2 regions of the Chryseobacterium capnotolerans genome follow, and region 1 is predicted to be linked to the other one. Evidence: riboswitches for the same ligand, from Rfam matches in the RefSeq annotation. Region 1 holds a riboswitch; the other holds the start of a gene.

The links. Region 1 has a riboswitch for thiamine pyrophosphate ahead of thiM (hydroxyethylthiazole kinase). Riboswitches for the same ligand answer to the same signal wherever they lie in the genome.
Region 2: linked by a shared signal. The riboswitch ahead of H5J24_RS24920 (ubiquitin family protein) and the one ahead of thiM (hydroxyethylthiazole kinase) in region 1 are both predicted to bind thiamine pyrophosphate.

The regions. Positions count from the first base shown of each region.
Region 1 covers NZ_CP065589.1:3,751,012-3,754,972, forward strand. Annotated here, with positions in the region: gene H5J24_RS17995 (alpha/beta hydrolase) at 1-654, shown strand, start outside; gene H5J24_RS18000 (carbon starvation CstA family protein) at 849-2,690, shown strand; TPP riboswitch at 2,750-2,842, shown strand; gene thiM (hydroxyethylthiazole kinase) at 2,904-3,701, shown strand; partial or broken gene thiE (thiamine phosphate synthase) at 3,755-3,961, shown strand, end outside.
Region 2 covers NZ_CP065589.1:5,231,762-5,235,722, reverse strand. Annotated here, with positions in the region: gene H5J24_RS24930 (thiamine phosphate synthase) at 72-659, opposite strand; gene thiC (phosphomethylpyrimidine synthase ThiC) at 656-2,467, opposite strand; gene H5J24_RS24920 (ubiquitin family protein) at 2,492-2,566, opposite strand; TPP riboswitch at 2,755-2,850, opposite strand; gene H5J24_RS24915 (hypothetical protein) at 2,956-3,798, opposite strand; gene H5J24_RS24910 (RluA family pseudouridine synthase) at 3,818-3,961, opposite strand, start outside.

The DNA.
Region 1 (3,961 bases):
TATACCCTTCTAAATGACAACACCCACTTCCCACTTCCATTAGAAGATACCAAGGATGCTGTACGATGGGTAAGAAAAAATGCTGAAAAATATAACTTTGATACCAGCAATATCGGTCTGTTTGGAGCATCAGCCGGGGCGCATCTTTCTTTAGTAGCAGCTTATACTCCTGATGATATGTTCAAAGGAAGTCCTGAGCTTTCCTCTTATTCGGCAAAAGTAAATTATGTGGTTGATCATTACGGACCTGTTGATCTTAACAAACTTTTCCATACCAGATTGGGAACAATTCCGGTAGCTATGGTGGGAATGATCTCAAAAAAGATTGTTAGCTTACAACAAGGCCTGGTAAAAGGTATCTCAGGATATGATTTAAAAAAAGATCAGGACAGAGCCATTGACTATCTAAAAACCATCTCGCCTGCAACCTATACTAAAGCTGGTGTTCCAACCTTAATTGTCCAGGGGAACAAAGATAAAATCGTTCCTTTAAGCCAATCTAAAAAATTATACAGAAAACTTAAACGTGCAAAAGTAGAAACATCTCTAATTATCATTGATAATGGTGTGCATAGTTTTTCTACAACTGATAAAGCGGCCCTTGATCAAATGGTTGATCAGATGGTTGATTTTATTATCTCCCAAAAGAAATAATATACATTTTCTAAGATTGAACAAATACAAATAACTATAAATAAAATACTTAAACTAATATAAAATAACAAATATGCTAGATTGATATACATATTCATATTTTTTACCTGAAAAATAATTACCTTGGCTATTGTTTAAATTATTTACAATAAAACAATATTTTAATTATTTATTCATTAAAAAAAATAAGCAATATGGATTCGTTAAATAATATCAATGCGCTTACCCTCATATTTGCCTCTGTTCTTATTTTCGCAATAGCTTACCGCTTCTATGGTATTTTTATTGCCAATAAAGTTCTCAGACTTAATGATCAAAATATGACTCCCGCTGTAGAATTTGCAGACGGTAAAGATTATGTAGCGACTAACAAAAATGTACTCTTTGGACATCATTTTGCAGCTATTGCAGCGGCTGGACCATTGGTGGGACCTGTTCTCGCTGCACAGTTCGGATATCTTCCCGGCGCGCTATGGATTCTGATAGGCTGTGTACTGGGAGGTGGAGTTCATGATATGGTTGTCCTTTTTGCTTCCGTGAGACACAAAGGACAAAGCCTTGCTACTATTGCATCAAAAGAAATTGGGAAAGCAACAGGAACAGTAGCAGGTTTTGCGATCCTATTTATCCTGGTTCTGACGCTGGCTGGGCTATCTCTGGCATGCATCAATGCAATGCATGAAGCTTCATGGTCTCTTTTTACCGTAGTGATTACCATGCCTATTGCCATCATTATGGGACTGATTATGCGTTATAAAAAGAACAGTGTTCTGTTTGCAAGTATCTTAGGCGGTATTCTGTTGATTGCCGGAATTATCGGAGGTCATGGGCTGATGCAGAATCCAACTATGAATAATTTATTCTCATGGAATATTAAAACAATTTCCATCGCCATTCCTTTATATGGCTTTATTGCTTCTGTATTACCAGTATGGCTTCTTTTAGTTCCAAGGGATTACCTTTCCACTTATTTGAAAATAGGAACTATTATTATGCTGGCTATCGGGGTAATTGTTATACATCCTACTGTACAGATGCCTGCTATCACAGCTTTTGTAAATGGTGGAGGTCCCATTATAGGAGGACCGGTACTTCCTTTTATTTTTATTGTCATTGCCTGTGGAGCGATTTCCGGATTCCATGCTGTGATTGCTACGGGGACTACTCCAAAAATGCTGAATAAAGAAAGAGAAATTCTTTTTGTAGGCTACGGGGCCATGCTTGTAGAAGGTTTTGTAGCGTTAATGGCACTTATTGCAGCCTGTACATTGATGCCGGGAGATTATTTTGCCATCAATACCCCCAAGGAGGCTTATGATTCATTCCTTGCCACTCATCCTTCTCTACACGGCGTAGATATAGATTATTACTCTCAAAAAATAGGAATTGACCTCTATGGCAGAACAGGAGGTGCCGTATCTCTTGCGGTGGGGATGGCGCATATCTTCAATAAAATCCCATATATGGATCAGCTGACGGCCTATTGGTATAATTTCGCGATTATGTTTGAGGCTGTGTTTATCCTTACTGCAATTGATGCAGGAACAAGGGTGGGACGTTTCTTTCTACAGGAAATGCTGGGATCCGTAGTTCCAAAATTTAATGATAAAAACTGGATTCCCGGAATCATTATCAGCAGTCTTCTTTTCACTTTTGCCTGGGGATATCTGGTGTATACAGGTAACGTAAACAGTATCTGGCCGTTATTCGGAATCAGTAATCAACTATTGGCAGCCTGTGGACTTATTGTCTGCACAACGATGCTGATAAGAATGAACAGGGGAAAATATGCATTATGTTCAGCTATTCCCGGCGTGTTTATGGCCATTATTACATTCTGGGCCGGTTATATTCAGGTAACTTCTATTTATATTCCCAAAGGACAGTATTTGCTTGCTGCATTAGCGGCGACAGCAATGGTCCTTATGCTTATTGTATTTATAGGAGCCTTTAGAAAATGGTATCAGTTACTGCAAATTAACAAAACAGAAATTGATCATTATGGAGAACCGGTGAAAGAGCTGGTAGAGAGATAATATACTTTCTACAAAATCTGTTAAAGGTTTTTGCTTCCTCTTATAATTTTTATACATTTGTTTTGCTTTAGGGGTATTCTGAAAAGAATTGAGAGAGTCCCTTTGAACCTGATACGGCTTATACCGACGTAGGGAAAAGCAAAATGACATGATTTCTTGATGTCTTTTGTTTCGGATTTTTTCCTAAAGCTATTTTTATTTTTAATCATAACAATGGAAAAAAATCTTTGGGAACAAGTTCAACTTGTACGACAAAAGTCTCCCCTTGTTCATAATATAACCAACTATGTGGTCATGAACAATACAGCCAATGCACTTTTGGCTGCAGGAGCTTCTCCGATTATGGCACACGCCCACTCTGAAATCAAAGACATGATCAATATAGCCCATTCGGTAGTTATTAATATTGGTACTCTCGATGAATACTGGGCTGAATCTATGCTTATAGCTGCTGAAACTGCTGAAACTTACCATAAACCATGGATACTTGATCCGGTAGGTGCAGGAGCGACTCCTTTTCGCGATCAGATATTGCATCAGCTGTTACAATTCCATCCTACAGTAATAAGAGGTAATGCTTCTGAGATTATCGCACTCGCTAAAACCAATACAACAGCAACCAAAGGTGTAGACAGCACCGCAGCAAGTAATGATGCTGTTTATGCCGCACAAATCCTGGTTAATCAATACAACACGATTGTATGTATTTCGGGCGAAACAGATATTATTCTGAGCCAAGATCAATCTATACAGATCAAAAACGGACATCCTCTCATGACCAAAGTAACAGGCCTGGGATGTTCTGCAACGGCATTAATCGGAGCATTTATGGGGATTACAGAAGATAAGGTAACGGGTACTGCCGCTGCAATGTCATTATTGGGAATAGCAGGCGAACTGGCTGTTCGTGAGAGTAAAGGTCCGGGCAGTCTTCAGCTTCATTTGATTGATAAACTCTACAACATTACGGAAGAAGAATTTACCAGCCATTTAAAAATTGAAAAATCATGAGTATAAATACTTTTCCTTACTCATTATATCTGGTAATTTCTGAAGCAGATTGTATGGGGAAAAACTTTCTGGAAGTTGCAGAACAGGCGATCTTAGGAGGAGTGGACATGATACAGCTTCGTGAAAAAAAGACAGCACTGAGGTATTCCTTCAAAAGGCCCTACAGCTTATAGAAATTACAGATAAATATGGCATTCCTCTTATCATCAACGATAATATTACCGTTACTGAAAAACTAAATCCAGCGGGAATACATGTTG
Region 2 (3,961 bases), 1.5 Mb from region 1:
AATAAAGAGGGATTGCTTTTTTAAAATTATTCTCTATATAATTCTCCTTTTATACAACCGGTTTCCAGACTTCACCTTTTGTTTATTTTCCTGCATTTTCTAAAAACAGATAAAGGTTCATCACTTTCCCAAACCGCTCCTAATAAAGCCACACCATCTACTCCAAGATCAAAGACTTCCTGAATACGATCTGCATCAATTCCTCCTAAGGCAACCAGTTTTACATCGGGATTATTTCTTTGTTTCAAGCTTTCAATCACTGTTGAATCAATTCCGTATCCTTTTTTCGAAATACTTGGAAAGAATGGGCTTATGAAAGCATATTCCCATTCTTTTTCCAAAGCATTAAAAGTGGTAATATCATGGACAGAGGTTGAAATTGTATTTCCATTCATAAAAGGTTTATATTTTCTCTCCTTTCGGTCTTCTTCTCTAAAGTGAAATCTTGAAATGCCATAGTCTTTTCCAAGGTCATAATGACTGTGCAGTACCAATTTTTCATAAAACTGTTCATCAATACTGCTGATAAAACCATTCATTTCTTCTAGGCTGATCCACGGTTTTCTGATATGAAGCAGATCCAGCCCATCGTGAAACATCTGATTGATGATCGCTAATTCATTAGGAACTGAGCTTTCAGGTGTGATGACGAGAATCATATATAAATTTCCTTTCCTTTTTCTATAAACTCCTGTGATTTATCAAACATTCCCTGCTCTGCGGATTCACGGATTTCCTGAGTGATCTTCATAGAACAGAATTTTGGTCCGCACATAGAACAGAAATGAGCAATTTTAGCTCCATCAGCAGGAAGCGTTTCATCGTGATAAGCTCTTGCCGTATCCGGATCTAATGAAAGATTGAACTGGTCTTCCCATCTGAATTCAAATCTTGCTTTACTTAATGCGTTATCTCTGTATTGTGCGCCTGGATGTCCTTTTGCTAAATCTGCAGCGTGGGCAGCTAATTTGTAAGTAATCACTCCCACTTTTACATCGTCTTTGTTCGGAAGTCCTAAATGTTCTTTTGGGGTTACATAGCAAAGCATTGCACATCCGAACCATCCGATCATCGCTGCTCCAATTCCTGAAGTAATATGATCATACCCTGGTGCAATGTCTGTGGTTAAAGGTCCCAGGGTATAGAAAGGAGCTTCATCACATACTTCCAATTGTTTTTCCATATTTTCTTTGATCATGTGCATCGGAACGTGACCTGGCCCTTCAATCATTACCTGTACATTGTGTTTCCATGCAATTTTTGTCAGTTCACCTAAGGTTTCCAATTCTGCAAACTGAGCTGCGTCATTAGCATCAGCAATAGAACCAGGACGTAAACCATCTCCTAAAGAGAAAGCTACATCGTACTTCTTCATGATCTCGCAAATCTCTTCAAAATGTGTGTATAAAAAGTTTTCTTTATGATGATACAAACACCATTTTGCCATAATAGAGCCTCCTCTGGATACAATTCCTGTTACTCTGTTCGCTGTCAGATGAATATATCTTAATAAAACTCCGGCATGAATGGTAAAATAAGAAACGCCCTGTTCTGCCTGTTCTATCAGTGTATCTTTAAAAACTTCCCAGGTTAAATCTTCCGGTACTCCTTTTACTTTCTCCAATGCCTGATAAATAGGAACTGTACCGATTGGAACCGGGCTGTTTCTGATAATCCACTCTCTCGTCTCGTGGATGTTTTTTCCTGTGGAAAGATCCATAATGGTATCTGCTCCCCATCGGCAAGCCCAAACAGCTTTCTCTACTTCTTCATCAATACTTGATGACACTGCACTGTTCCCGATATTGGCATTGATTTTCACCAAGAAGTTTCTTCCAATAATCATCGGCTCACTTTCCGGGTGATTGATGTTATTTGGAATGATGGCTCTTCCAGCCGCAATTTCGTCTCTTACAAACTCCGGAGTGATCTTACTTTTAGGAGTATTAGCGCCAAAGCTATTTCCAATATGCTGGCAGGCCATTTCTTTCGGAACCGACTGCAATTGTTCTATTCTTTGATTTTCCCTGATGGCGATATATTCCATTTCAGGAGTAATGATGCCTTGCTTCGCATAATAAAGTTGAGTAAGCTCTTTTCCTTCCTGAGCCACTTTAGGTTTATGATCGTAGGAAAAGCGCAATGCATCAAGTTTAGGATCTGCCAGACGTGCTTTTCCATATTCTGAAGTGATTCCATCCAAAATCACAACATCTTCTCTGTCCAGAATCCATTGTTCTCTTATCCTAGGAAGTCCCTTTTGAATATCAATTGTTGCATTTTCATCGGTGTAAGGACCGGAAGTATCATAGATGGTTACCGGAGCATTTTCTTCAAAATTTCCATTGCTGAGTTTGGTAGGACTAAGCTTTATTTCACGCATTGCTACATTGATAGGATGAATTTTTCCTTCAATATAAATTTTCTTTGAGTTCGGAAATGGCGAACATGTAATTGAATGAGCCATAAATATGGGTATTAAGTATGAGAATTATCCGCCCTGAGTGGCAGTAATGATTAAAATAGAATCGTTGTTATTAAGGGATGTTTCCGCCCAGGCAGACAGCGGAATAATGCGATTGTTGAGGGCTACGGCAATACCTTTCTTTTTCCGGGTAATTCCATAGCCAATAATGCTTCCAGACTCTCAGGAAGTATATCAAATGTTTTTCGGGTGTGGTTGATTATAAGTTCCATTCCTAATGATTTACATATACTTTAGGAATGGCCATTATTGTACAATAGAATGTACAGCAAAAGTCATCTACTTTTCCCTACGCTGGTATGATCCAGATCAGGTTCAAAGGGTAAAGTCTCAGTCTGTAAAAACAGACACCCCTAAAGTGTGGGACGAAGTTAGTTATTTTTTGAGAATGGGCAAAATCAAATTTTACAGAAACAAGAAATCCATCTCAACTTTGGAGATGGATCTTATTGATATTTATTCAAAATGCTTTAATAGAAAAGCTTTAAGCTGCCATTGGTATTATATTGATTAGTCCAATTTGATTGATTCAGAAAAAATTCGGAGCTATAAGGTTTATACTCTTTTGAAATTCTTCTCTGAGGATTATTTTTTGATAATGAAAGGTAAAAATAATCTTCAAAAATTCCCAAATTCTTAAATGGATTTTGTGCAGAATCAAAATTATCAAATGTAATTTCGTTCGTAATGTATGCATCAACATTATTATGCTTTTCAGTTTTAGTTGCCTTTTCTAAATTTCCTGAATTATTATAAATAAACTTTTCTACGTACGTCAAAATATAATCTTGTGCGTCAGTTGGATCGTATGGAGCGTTAGGATATTGAGTTAAGATCTCAATTAACTTTCCTGAAGCGTCATAAGTATAGGTCAAAGACTTATCCATGTATGAATTATTAACCTCTGGAATAACTAATTTAATAACTCTACCTTGATGATCAAATTCAAACCTTCTTTCCTTCAATTGAACATTGAAACTAGGGTCAGAGCTATAATTTTTCATAATTGCTGTATTTCCTGTATACGTTATCATTGTATACACTGATTTTGAATAAGCATAAGAAAACCCCGTACTTCCAGAAAGTTCCAACTTCCCCCCTACTTTTTTACTAACTCTTCCCTGAGAATCATATTCGAAAATATAATTTTGTTCCAATTCATTAAACACAGGTGATAAAACAGGATAATTCCACGAGATTTTGCTAGTACTTTCAGTAACCGTCTGTTGTGAATTATCAATAGGTATTTCATCATTGTCTGAACAAGATGCCATAACCAGCAATGTGGCTAATAAAAGTGATTTGAATTTCATGTTATAGTTTATGATATGGTTATTCTTCGCAAGCTCTCCAGATCGCATCATTCTGCGGAACAGGAGCTATAATTTCAATCTTTTCCTTGGTAACAGGATGAATAAACTCTAATTTTCTGGCATGAAGATTAATTCCTCCATCCGGATTGGAACGTGGCGAACC